Regions from separate parts of the Kribbella sp. NPDC026611 genome, predicted to be linked through region 3. Evidence: riboswitches for the same ligand, from Rfam matches in the RefSeq annotation. Region 3 holds a riboswitch; each other region holds the start of a gene.
The links. A riboswitch is a leader RNA that binds a small molecule or an ion and turns the genes downstream of it on or off. The one in region 3 is predicted to bind ZMP and ZTP.

Region 1: it holds a riboswitch for ZMP and ZTP, as region 3 does, so the genes downstream of both, AB0E69_RS28295 (5-aminoimidazole-4-carboxamide ribonucleotide transformylase) here and AB0E69_RS19590 (glycine hydroxymethyltransferase) in region 3, are expected to answer to the same signal.
Region 2: it holds a riboswitch for ZMP and ZTP, as region 3 does, so the genes downstream of both, AB0E69_RS06490 (bifunctional 5,10-methylenetetrahydrofolate dehydrogenase/5,10-methenyltetrahydrofolate cyclohydrolase) here and AB0E69_RS19590 (glycine hydroxymethyltransferase) in region 3, are expected to answer to the same signal.

What each region holds. Positions count from the first base shown of each region.
Region 1 covers NZ_JBEZYC010000007.1:303,579-307,550, forward strand. Annotated here, with positions in the region: gene AB0E69_RS28285 (exo-alpha-sialidase) at 1-895, shown strand, start outside; gene AB0E69_RS28290 (MoaD/ThiS family protein) at 896-1,159, shown strand; gene AB0E69_RS28295 (5-aminoimidazole-4-carboxamide ribonucleotide transformylase) at 1,173-2,048, opposite strand; ZMP/ZTP riboswitch at 2,065-2,141, opposite strand; gene AB0E69_RS28300 (class I SAM-dependent methyltransferase) at 2,140-2,859, opposite strand; gene ilvD (dihydroxy-acid dehydratase) at 2,916-3,972, shown strand, end outside.
Region 2 covers NZ_JBEZYC010000002.1:68,581-72,552, forward strand. Annotated here, with positions in the region: gene cmk ((d)CMP kinase) at 1-218, opposite strand, end outside; gene AB0E69_RS06480 (prephenate dehydrogenase) at 263-1,339, opposite strand; gene aroH (chorismate mutase) at 1,346-1,714, opposite strand; gene AB0E69_RS06490 (bifunctional 5,10-methylenetetrahydrofolate dehydrogenase/5,10-methenyltetrahydrofolate cyclohydrolase) at 1,779-2,651, opposite strand; ZMP/ZTP riboswitch at 2,670-2,755, opposite strand; gene AB0E69_RS06495 (NUDIX hydrolase) at 2,769-3,299, opposite strand; gene prcA (proteasome subunit alpha) at 3,380-3,972, opposite strand, start outside.
Region 3 covers NZ_JBEZYC010000004.1:515,073-519,044, forward strand. Annotated here, with positions in the region: gene AB0E69_RS19585 (DHA2 family efflux MFS transporter permease subunit) at 1-877, shown strand, start outside; gene AB0E69_RS19590 (glycine hydroxymethyltransferase) at 870-2,336, opposite strand; ZMP/ZTP riboswitch at 2,365-2,446, opposite strand; gene AB0E69_RS19595 (acyl-CoA dehydrogenase family protein) at 2,444-3,972, opposite strand, start outside.

The sequences.
Region 1 (3,972 bases), on a different contig from region 3:
GGTCTTCCACTCGGACGACCTGGGCGCGACCTGGGCGGAACCGCCGGAGGGGTCGATCGGGTTCCCTGCGGACGCCGACGCGTCGCTGGAGCGGGTCTGGCAGATCCAGCCGGGGCCGGTCGGTCAGCCGGAGGTCGTGTACGCCGGGACGCAGCCGTCGGCGCTGTGGAAATCGACCGACGGGGGAGTGACGTTCGAGCTGGTCCGTGGGTTGTGGGACCACCCGCACCGGGCCGAGTGGGGTGCTGGTTTCGGTGGACAGGCGGTGCACACCGTGCTGCCGCACCCGACCGATCCCGCGCGGGTGAGCGTGGCGATGTCGACGGGCGGGGTGTACCAGACGGCCGACGGTGGCGAGACGTGGTCGCCGAGGAACCAGGGGATCCAGGCGAAGTTCTTCCCCGACCCGTACCCGGAGTTCGGGCAGTGTGTGCACAAGCTGGCCGCGCATCCCGACGTACCCGATCGGCTCTTCGCGCAGAACCACCACGGGGTCTACCGGTCGGACGACGGGGGCGCGGTCTGGAAGTCGATCGCGGACGGGCTGCCGTCGGACTTCGGGTTCCCGATCGTGGTGCATCCGCACGAGCCCGCGACGGTCTACGTCTTCCCGCTGGTCGCCGACGCGAACCGGATCCCGACCGAGGCGAAGTGCCGCGTCTACCGCTCGCGCGACGCCGGGTCGACGTGGGAACCGCTGACGAACGGGCTCCCTGACGAGTCCTACGTCCCGGTACTGCGGGACGCGATGACCGTCGACGCCGCGGACCCGGCCGGCGTGTACGTCGGCACGCGCGACGGCTGCGTCTACGCGTCCGCCGACGCCGGCGACAGCTGGGTCGAGGTCGCCAGGCACCTGCCTGACGTGCTGACCGTCCGCGCAGCGGTGATCTGATTGGTCGCGGTACGCCTCCCCACGGTCCTCCGCCCCTTCGCGGGCGGAGCCGACCGCGTCGAGGCCGCCGGCACGACAGTCGCCGAGGTCTTCGCCGCCCTGGACCCACCCCTCCGCCGCCGCCTCACCGACGAACAGGGCGCAGTACGCCGCCACGTCAACGTCTACCTCGGCGACAACAACATCCGCGACCTCTCGGGCCTCGACACTCCCGTGTCCGAGGGCGACGAACTGATGATCCTCCCGAGTGTCGCCGGCGGCTGACAGGCCTGCAGTTTCAGTGTCTGAAGAGGCGGACGGCGGTGGGGGTCCAGGTGATGCCGTGGTCGGCGCAGGCGGTGGCGATCTCGGGGGAGCGGATGGAGCCGCCGGGTTCGGCGATGTGGGTGACGCCGTACCGGGCGGCTTCTTCGACGTTGTCCGCGAAGGGGAGTGCGCCGTCCGAGACCATCGAGACGTCGGTCAGGGGAACGCCCGCACGTTGGGCCCAGACGGCAGCTTTCTCGCCGGCGAGGCGTGTGCAGTCGACCCGGGACTGCTGGCCGGCGCCGATGCCGATGGTCATCCGGTCCTTGAGCATCACCACGGTGTTGGACTGCGTGTAGCGGGCGACGATCATGCCGAGGAGGACGTCGTCCGGAAGCGTGCGGGGCAACGGCAGTTCGTCGCGCTGCTGGGTCAGCCGGACGCCGTACATCTCGCGCACTTCGTCCGCCGGCGGCTCGAAGTCCGGATCGGCCTCCAGCACGAGGTAGGTCCCGCGCTTCTTCGCTGCCAGCACCTCGACCACGCCAGGCTCGTACCCCGGCGCGATGATCCCGTCCGACACCACTCGCCGCAGTACATCGGCCAGCTCCGCGTCCACCGGCTGCGACACTGCCACGAAGTCGCCGTACGACGACTTCGGATCCGCGTCCCGCGCCCGCCGATAGGCGTCCGTGACACTGTCGCCCAGCGCGGCACCTGCCGGCGACACGTGCTTGTAGGACGCGGCGGCCGGTACGCCGAACGCCTCACCAGCCTCCCGCACCAACTGCCACCCGGTCACGGCATCCAGCAGGTTGATGTACGACGGACTGCCCGCCCGCACGCTGATCGGACCAAGCTCGGCCGACGCGGACTGATGTGGATTACTCCCGTAGCGCAACTCCACGCGACACCTCCAGGGAAGGAAGCGCCCAGGCGGACGACGCCCCAACTGTTGCTCCCCGGTGGTAACCCACCTTCGCCAGTCGCAGTACGCCCTAGCTTAGTGGCGGCCGCGGACGACGATCAGGTGGGCGGCTTCGGTGAAGGGGGGTGCCGTGCCAGTCGGCGTCGACGGTGGCGGTGAAGCCGGCCTGGCCGAGGGCTGTTGTCAGCGCGTCCGCCGAGCGGAAGTACAGGGTGTTGCGGTAGATGCGGTCGGAGCCGTTGGGGAAGACGTTGTGGGCGTCGAAGACGACCCGGCCATCAGGAGCGACCTCGATCAGGTCTAGCCATTCGGTGAGGTGGCCGATCGGAGTGTCGCGTTCGCCGTACGTTGCCTCGCGGGTCCACGACTCCCAGGCTCGGGCGGACGGGTTGCGGGACTCGAACGCAAAGACGCCGCCGGGGCGGAGGGCGGCGGCGATCGCGGTCAGCGCCGTTCCCAGGTCGGCGATGTGCATGAGCGTGTTGCCGGTGCACACCACCAGATCCACGTCGCCGGTGGGTTCGATGGCGTGGTGATCGCCGCAGGTCCAGGTGACAGGGCTCGGCGTACGGCGGGCGTAGTCGAGCATCGTGCGGCTCGGGTCGATGCCGATCACCTCGCGACCCGGGCGCGCGAACGAGCGGGTGAGCAGTCCGGTACCGCAGCCGAGGTCGAGGATCTTGCGGGCGTCGAGCGAGTCCGCGAGGGCGCGGTAGTACGCGTGATCATCGCCGTCGGGGTTGTCGAGGTCGTAGAGCTCGACCAGCTGTTCGTCGCCGTAAGGGTCCACGCTCGCAAGCTTGGAGGTACGGCGCCGTGCGCACCAACCGGTTTAGTGTGGGCTGCATGGTCGATGTGAAGCCACGCAGCCGGACAGTGACCGACGGCCTGGAGGCCACCGCCAGCAGAGGAATGCTGCGCGCGGTCGGCATGGGCGACGACGACTGGGCCAAGCCGCAGGTCGGCGTCGCGTCCAGCTGGAACGAGATCACCCCGTGCAACCTCTCCCTCGACCGGCTCGCGAAGGCGGTCAAGGACGGCGTGCACGCGGCCGGCGGGTACCCGCTCGAGTTCGGGACGATCAGCGTGTCCGACGGGATCTCGATGGGTCACGTCGGCATGCACTACTCGCTGGTCAGCCGCGAGATCATCGCGGACTCGGTCGAGACGGTGATGGAGGCCGAGCGCCTCGACGGCTCGGTGCTGCTGGCCGGTTGCGACAAGTCGCTGCCCGGCATGCTGATGGCTGCCGCGCGGCTCGACCTGGCGAGTGTGTTCCTGTACGCCGGCTCGATCATGCCGGGCAAGCTCGGCGACAAGGACGTCACGATCATCGACGCGTTCGAGGCGGTCGGCGCTTGCCTGCGCGGGCTGATCACGCAGGACGAGGTCGACGCGGTCGAGCGGGCGATCTGTCCGGGCGAGGGCGCGTGCGGCGGCATGTACACCGCGAACACGATGGCGGCGTCCGCCGAAGCGCTCGGGATGTCGCTGCCCGGTTCGGCTGCTCCGCCGGCGGTCGACCGGCGGCGGGACGGCTATGCGCGGAAGTCCGGCGAGGCGGTGGTCAATCTGCTGAAGAACGGCATCACGGCACGGCAGATCCTGACGACGGAGGCTTTCGAGAATGCGATCGCCGTGGTGATGGCCCTGGGAGGTTCTACCAATGCGGTTCTGCATTTGCTCGCCATCGCCAGGGAAGCGGACGTGCCGCTGACGCTGGACGACTTCAACCGGGTGGGCGAGCGAGTGCCGCACCTGGGGGACCTGAAGCCCTTCGGACGCTATGTCATGAATGATGTGGACCGCGTCGGCGGCATCCCCGTGGTGATGCGGGCGCTGCTCGACGCCGGGCTGCTGAACGGCGACTGTCTGACCGTCACCGGCAAGACGATGGCGGAGA
Region 2 (3,972 bases), on a different contig from region 3:
TGGTTCACCGGGTCGGTGCTGAGCTCGAGCCGCAGCTCCCGGGCGCGCTGCGCCACCGCTGCCTTGTCGTCCAGGTCCAGCCCGTGCTCGATCGCCGACCAGGTCACCGCGCGGTACGTCGCGCCCGTGTCGAGGAACCGCAGTCCCAGCCGGCTCGCGACGCCGCGCGCCGTGCTCGACTTACCGGACCCGCTCGGGCCGTCCACAGCGATGATCATGCCCGAAGATTACCTGCGCCCGGTGACAATTTCGCAGCTGGACCTCAGCGGTGGACGACCCAGCCGCGGTCGGTGAGCACCTCGACCAACTGGTCCACCGAGCCCGGTTTGACGGCCAGCTCGACCTCACCGACCGGGCGGCCGGGGCTGTGGTCGATCCGGAGGTCCTCGACGTTGGCGCCGGACTCGGCGGCGTCCGCGAACAGGCGGGCGAGCTGACCGGGGCGGTCGGGGATCGTGACCAGGACCGGGACCAGGTCGATGTGCGGGGCGCCGTGCTTGCCCGGGACGCGGACCGCGCCGGACACGCCCTGGCCGAGGATCGCGGTCAGTTCGTCGCCCGCCTCTTCCTTGCCCAAGGCAACCAGCAGCCGGTCGAGCTCGCCGCGGATCTGCTCGAGCAGACCGGTCAGCGCCGTCGAGTTCGCGGCGACGATCTGCGTCCACAGCGCCGGGTCGCCGGCCGCGATCCGGGTCACGTCCCGGACCCCCTGGCCGGACAGCTCGAGGTGCGACGACGGCGCGTCCGCGAGGGTGCCGGCCGCGAGCGCCGACATCAAGTGCGGGAGGTGCGACACCCGGGCGACGCCCAGGTCGTGGTCCTCCACGGACATCTCGACCGTCCGCGCGCCGCAGGCCTCGGCGAGTCGTCGTACCAGCTCGACGGCGTCGGGCGAGCTGGTCTCGTGCGGCGTGATCGCCCAGGTCGCGCCGTCGAACAGGTCCGCGCGTCCGGCGAGCGGGCCGTTCCGCTCCGAGCCGGCCATCGGGTGACTTCCGACATACCGCGTCAAATCCACTGTCAGATCACCGGTCAGCCCGCGGGCGTCGGCGAGCGGCTTGGACTTCACGCTCGCCGCGTCCGTCACGATCGCGTCGGTCTGCTCGAGCTGCTCCGCGATCACCGCGCCGACATGGTCCGGCGGTACGGCGACCACGACCAGCTGCGGCTCGATCTGGACCAGCCGCGAGCCGGCGCCGATCCGCTCGGCCATCAGCGCACTGTCCGGGTTGGCGTCGACCAGCTCGACGACCACGCCGAGCCGGGCGAGGGCCAGGCCGATCGACGTACCGATCAGGCCGGTGCCGACGATCCGAACCGGGCCGCGCAGCTCAGGCATCGACACTCACTGGGCACCCGTGAGATCCGGCCGCAGCGCGGTCGCGCCGTGCAGGTAGACGTGCTGGATCTTGTCCCGCGACCGCGACGACTCAGTGTGCACCATCAGCCGCACCACCCGCGGCAGTGCGTGCGGGACCGGGATCTCCTGCATGCACATCAGCGGTACGTCGGTCAGTCCGATCTGCCGGCCGGCGACGGCGGGGAACTCCGACCGCAGGTCCGAGGTGACGGTGAACAGGATGCTGATCAGGTCCTCGTTCTCCAGCTCGTTCGCCTCCAGGACCGCCCGCACCAGCTCCGCCGTCCGGTCGAGCAGGTGTTCCCGCTCGTCCACGTCGAGCTGGGTGGCACCCCGGATCGCCCGTACCGCCACGTCTTCGCCTCCCTGCCCGTCGCTGGATCCTCGCTGGATCGCGGCTGGATCGTCTTCCCAAACCTTAGGCCAGAGTCGCCACAGCGTGGACATCCGTCTCGGATTGTGCCACGGCGGCATCGACGGTCTGCTCCAGCAGCAGGGCGATCGTCATCGGCCCGACGCCGCCCGGGACCGGCGTGATCAGCCGCGCCACCTGGGCCGCTTCCTCGAAGTGCACGTCGCCGACGTTGCCTTCGTTGTACCCGGCATCGATCACGACCGTGCCCGGCTTCAGCCAGTCGCCGCGGACGAAGTTGGCCTTGCCGACCGCGGCGATCACGACGTCGGCGGTCCGGACGATCGCGGGCAGGTCGACCGTCCGTGAATGCGTGTAGGTGACGGTCGCGTTCGATGCCAGCAGCAACATCCCGGCCGGCTTGCCGAGGATCGGGCTGCGGCCGATGACCACGGCGTGCGCACCTTGGAGTGGTACGTCGTACGCCTCCAGCAGGCGCATGATCCCGCCGGGGGTTGCCGACCGGAAGCCGGGGTCGCCGAAGGCCATCGCAGCGAAGGATCGCATCGTCACGCCGTCGACGTCCTTGGCCGGGTCGATCGCCTCGAACGCCGCCCGCTCGTCGATCTGAGCCGGCACCGGGTGCTGGAGCAGGATTCCGTGCACGGCCGGGTCGCTCGAGAGCTTGTGAATCTCGGCGACGAGCTCCTCGGTGGTCGTCTCGGCCGGCAGTACGACGCTGCGGGACGCGATACCCGCCTTCTTCGAGCGGTTCTGCTTCATCCGCACGTACGTCGCGGACGCCGGGTCGTCCCCGACCAGCACCGTCGCGAGACACGGCTGGACGCCGGTCTTCTCGACCAACTCCGCAGCCCGCTCGGCGGCCCGCGTCACCATCGCGGCCGCCAGCTCGGTCCCGACCATCAGTTCAGCAGTCATCGCGCACTCCTCAAGTGAGCCAAGTGCCCAGGCGCGCGGCGAAGCCGGTTCGGCAGACCGTTTCCCGGTGGTAGTCCACCTCAACGCCAGTCGCGGTCCTTGGTCGAGGATACCGGGCTACAACAGGCCGGCGTGGTCGAGGGCGAGGTAGGCGGCGTCGATGCCGGTCATGGCGCCCGGCGTACGCAACTCGGTCCGGAGGGCGTCGACGGTGAGCTCGACCGGTACGCAGTCCTCGGCCTCGTCGAGCTGTTGCTTACCCTCGGGCCGGCAGCCGCGGGCGATCGCGACGTACTTGCGGAAGGTCGACGAGGCACCTGACCACTGCCAGCCGACCACGTCGAGGGTCTCGCAGGTGTAGCCGGTCTCTTCCTCGAGCTCGCGGGCGCCGGCGATCGCCACGTCCTCACCGGGCTCGACGAGGCCGCCGGGCAGGTTGGTCACCACCCGGTCCGGGCCGGCGCGGAACATCCGGATGGTCACGATCCGCCCGTCCGGCGTCAGCGGCAGGACGGTGATCCCGGCCGAGATCCCGTCCTCGGACTCCGGCCCCATGACGTCCCACTCGACCTCACGCCCGTCCGGCATCCGGTAGCGGCGCAGCCTGACGGTCAGAAACCGCCGAAACCCCGGCTCCTCCCCCAGCAACTCCCAAGGCTCAGGATCCGCGGGACGAGATGACTCAGCCGCCACGTATTCCGTGACGGCTGAGTCCTCTGGTTGTTCCGTCACAGCGGGCGGTCGTCCTCGGGGTTCTCCGGTGGGGCGATGGGCGCGTCGTCCGCCGGTGGCGCGACGGCAGCGTCGTCGGACGAAGTCGCGTCCTCGGACGTCGCGCTTGCCGAATCAGCGGTGTCGTGCTCCACGGTCGGGCTGGTGTCGGGGCGGGACTCGGAGAGGATGCGGGCGAGGGTCTCCTCGGAGATCCGCTTGAACTTGCGCACCTGGCTCCGGGTCCGGTCGAGCACCGCGACCTCGAGCTGGTCGGGCGTCAGCTGCCGGACGTCCGTGCCGTCGTGCCCGAGGGCGTCCACCGCGAGCCGGAGGGCCCCGGCCAGGGAGATGCCGTCCTGGAAGTGCTCGCCGATGTAGTCCGCGACCTGATCGGCCGGGCCGCCCATCACGGCGTACCCGCGGACGTCCGCGATCGAGCCGTCGTAGGTGAGCCGGTAGATCTGGTCCTCGGCCGTCGAGCCGCCGACCTCGGCGACCAGGATCTCCACCTCGAGCGGCTTCTCACCTCCCGAGGAGAAGATCGCGCCGAGGGTCTGCGCGTACGCGTTGGCCAGCGCGCGGCCGGTGACGTCGCGCCGGTCGTACG
Region 3 (3,972 bases):
GAAGGCCGGCGAAACGTCCTGGACCGACGGGCTGACGATCGCGTTCCTCGCGCTCGCCGTGATCCTGATCGCGGCCTTCCTGCTCTGGCAACGCCACACGTCCCATCCCCTGATCGAGCTCCGGCTGTTCTCGGAGCGCGTGTTCAGTGGGGGAGCGGTGCTGCTGACGGTCTCGGTGTTCGCGATCTTCGGGTTGCTGTTCACGATGCCGCAGTACTTCCAGGGCATCAACGGATCGGACGCGCTGCACACGGGTTTGAAGCTGCTGCCGTTCATCGGCGGTATGACGCTCGGAGCGAAGCTGGCCGAGCTGGCCGAGTCGAAGCTCGGGACCCGGCTGGTCGTCCTGATCGGGTTCGTGGTGATGGCGGCCGGCTTCGGGCTCGGCGCCTTCACCGAGCTCGGGACCGGGTACGGGTACACCGCGACGTGGTTCGTCGTGGTCGGGTTCGGCCTCGGATGTTCGATCCCGCAGGCAATGAACGCCGCGCTCGGCGTCCTCGATCCGGAGCGGGCGGGCACCGGGTCGGGTCTGCTCCAGGCGTTCCGCCAGGTCGGCGGCACGGTCGGGGTCGCCGTCCTCGGGACTGTCCTGAACTCGGTCTACCGGCACGGCGTCGACACCACCGCCCTTCCGCCGCAGGCGGCCGATGCGGTCGAGAAGAGCCTCGGCGGCGGGCTCGCGGTCGCCGCGAAGACGGGCTCGGTGGACCTGCTGAACGACGTACGGAACGCGTTCCTGCACAGCCTCAACACCACGATGTGGGTCTCCGCAGCCATTGCGCTGGCCGGCGCGGTCCTTGCCGCCGTACTGATGCCAAAGAAGACTGCCCGCCCTCGGCAAGCCGACGACGGGCAGTCTGTGACTATTAGTTGAGCTCGAGGCCCGGGTAGAGCGGGTGCTTGTCGAGCATCTCGGCCGAGGCCGCCTTGGTCTTGTCGGCGACGCCGTCGGCCAGCACGTACTTCGCCTTCGACGGTGCGCCCGCGGACGTGGTGGTCGGCGTGGTCGCGGACAGCACGTCCACGATCAGCTCGGCGGTCCGGTCGAACTCGTCGGCGCCGAACCCGCGCGTGGTGAGGGCCGGCGTACCGATCCGGACCCCGGAGGTGTACCACGCGCCGTTCGGGTCGCGCGGTACGGCGTTTCGGTTGGTGACGATGCCCGCGTCCAGCAGCGCCGACTCGGCCTGCCGGCCGGTGATGCCGTACGACGAGACGTCCAGCAGGACCAGGTGGTTCTCGGTGCCGTCCGTCACGAGCTTCACGCCGCGCTTCATCAGACCCTCGGCCAGCGTGACCGCGTTGTCCGCGACGTTCTGCGCGTACTCCTGGAACGACGGCTGCCGCGCCTCGGCCAGCGCGACGGCCTTGGCCGCCATCGTCTGGCTGAGCGGGCCGCCCAGGACCATCGGGCAGCCGCGGTCGACGGAGTCGGCGTACTCGGGCTGGCAGAGCACCATGCCGCCGCGCGGGCCGCGGAGCGACTTGTGCGTGGTGGTCGTGGTGACGTGCGCGTGCGGGACCGGGTCGAAGTCGCCGGTGAAGACCTTGCCCGCGACCAGGCCGGCGAAGTGCGCCATGTCGACCATCAGCGTCGCGCCGACCTCGTCGGCGATCTCGCGCATCTTCGCGAAGTTCACCTTCCGCGGGTACGCCGAGTAGCCGGCGATCAGGATCAGCGGCTTGAACTCGCGCGCCTTGCGGGCCACCTCGTCGTAGTCGAGCAGCCCGGTCCCGGGGTCGGTGCCGTAGGAGTGCTGGTTGAACATCTTGCCGGAGATGTTCGGCCGGAAACCGTGGGTCAGGTGACCGCCGGCGTCCAGCGACATGCCGAGCATCTTCTGGTCGCCGAGCGCCTTGCGGAGCTTGGTCCAGTCGTCGTCGGTCAGGTCGTTGACGTGCTTGGCGCCCGCCTCGGCCAGCGCCGGGGACTCGATCCGCTGGGCCAGGATCGCCCAGAAGGCGACCAGGTTCGCGTCGATGCCGGAGTGCGGCTGGACGTACGCGTGCGGTGCGTCGAACAGGGCCCGGGCGTGGTCGGCCGCGGTCTGCTCGACGGTGTCGACGTTCTGGCAGCCGGCGTAGAAGCGGTGCCCGATGGTGCCTTCGGCGTACTTGTCCGAGAGCCAGTTGCCCATCGTCAGCAGCGTGGCGGGGGAGGCGTAGTTCTCGCTCGCGATCAGCTTGAGCGAGGACCGCTGGTCGGCCAGCTCGGCCTTGATCGCGCCGGCGATGGTCGGTTCGACCGCGGCGATCACCTGCAGCGCGTTGTTGTACGCGGCCGACGCGGCGGTGGCGTCGAAGGATGCGGCGTTGTCGGTGGATTGAGGCATCGTTGTCTCTCCTGCGGTTGCAGTGGGTCGAAGGCACCCAGGCGCACGGTGCCGACGGGTTTCGCTCCCCGGTGGTTATCCACCTCAGCGCGCCAGTCGCGACAGGCTCACCCTATCGCGCGCTCGACGATTTCCTGGAAGGGCGTCGTCCTTGGCAAGGTCCCGAACACGCCACCCCAGTCCTTCGCCAGGCGGGACGCCACGAACGCGTCCGCGACCGCGGGCGTGGAGTGCCTGATCAGCAGCGAACCTTGCAGGCACAGGGCCATCTGCGCGGCCAGCCGTCGCGCACCGGCTTCGGCGTTCTCGATGTCAGCAAGCGCTTGCAGCACGTCCTCGACCGCGGCGTCCAACCGCGCGTCCGCCCCCTGTACGGCGCCAACCTCGAGCAACCACGCCTCGAGCGACTCGGGCCTGCGCAGGGCCCGCAGTACGTCGAGCGCGTTCACGTTCCCGGATCCTTCCCAGATCGAGTTCAACGGCGACTCCCGGTAGAGCAGCGGCAGCCCGGACTCCTCGACGTACCCGTTCCCCCCGAGACACTCCAGCGCCTCAGCCACCATGAACGGCGTCCGCTTACACACCCAGAACTTAGCCAACGGAAGCGCAATCCGCCGAAAGGCTGTGTCACCGCTGTCGACGGCTGCTGCCAGCCGCATCCCCAGGGCCGTCGCGGCCTCCGACTCCAGTGAAAGGTCCGCCAGCACGTTCTGCATCGCCGGCTTGTCTGCCAGCAGCCCCCCGAACGCGCTCCGGTGCTTCGTGTGCCAGATTGCCTCGACGAGGGCTCTTCTTTGGAGCGCCGCCGAGCCGAGCACGCAGTCGAGCCGGGTGGCGGCGACCATTTCGATGATTGTGCGGACGCCGGCGCCCTCGTCGCCGAGGCGGTAGCCGATGGTGCCGTGGAACTCGACCTCGGACGACGCGTTGGACCGGTTGCCCAGCTTGTCCTTCAGTCGCTGCAGCGCGAACGGGTTCCGGTTGCCGTCGGCAAGCACCCGCGGTACGACGAAGCAGCTCAGCCCGTCCGGCGCCTGCGCGAGGACCAGGAACACGTCCACCTGCGGCGCCGAGCAGAACCACTTGTGCCCGTTCAGCTGGTACACGTCCCCGACCGGCGTCGCCGTCGTCTGATTCGCCCGGACGTCGGACCCGCCCTGCTTCTCCGTCATCCCCATGCCGGCGAGCACCCCCGACTTGGCCGCGGCCGGCAACCGCCGTACGTCGTACTCCGTCGACGCGAGCTGCGGGATCCACTCCTTCGCCAGCGCCTCGTCCGCCCGCAGCGCCGGCACCGCGGCGTACGTCATCGAGATCGGGCAGCCGTGCCCCGGCTCGACCTGGGACCACAGGTAGAACCCGGCCGCCCGGGTCAGGTGCGGCGCGGGCGCCTCGCTGGTCCACGGCGCGGCCTGCAGCCCGAAGCCGACGGCCTGCGCCATCAGCCAGTGCCACGACGGGTGGAACTCGACCTCGTCGATCCGGTTCCCGTAGCGGTCGTGCGTCCGCAGTACCGGCGGGTTCTGGTTGGCCGGCAGCGCGTGCGCGCGGGCCTCCTCGGAGCCGGCGAGCTCGCCGATCAGCTGCAGGCCGGGGTGGCCGGCGAGGTCGGCGTACGGCCGCACAGCGTCACCGA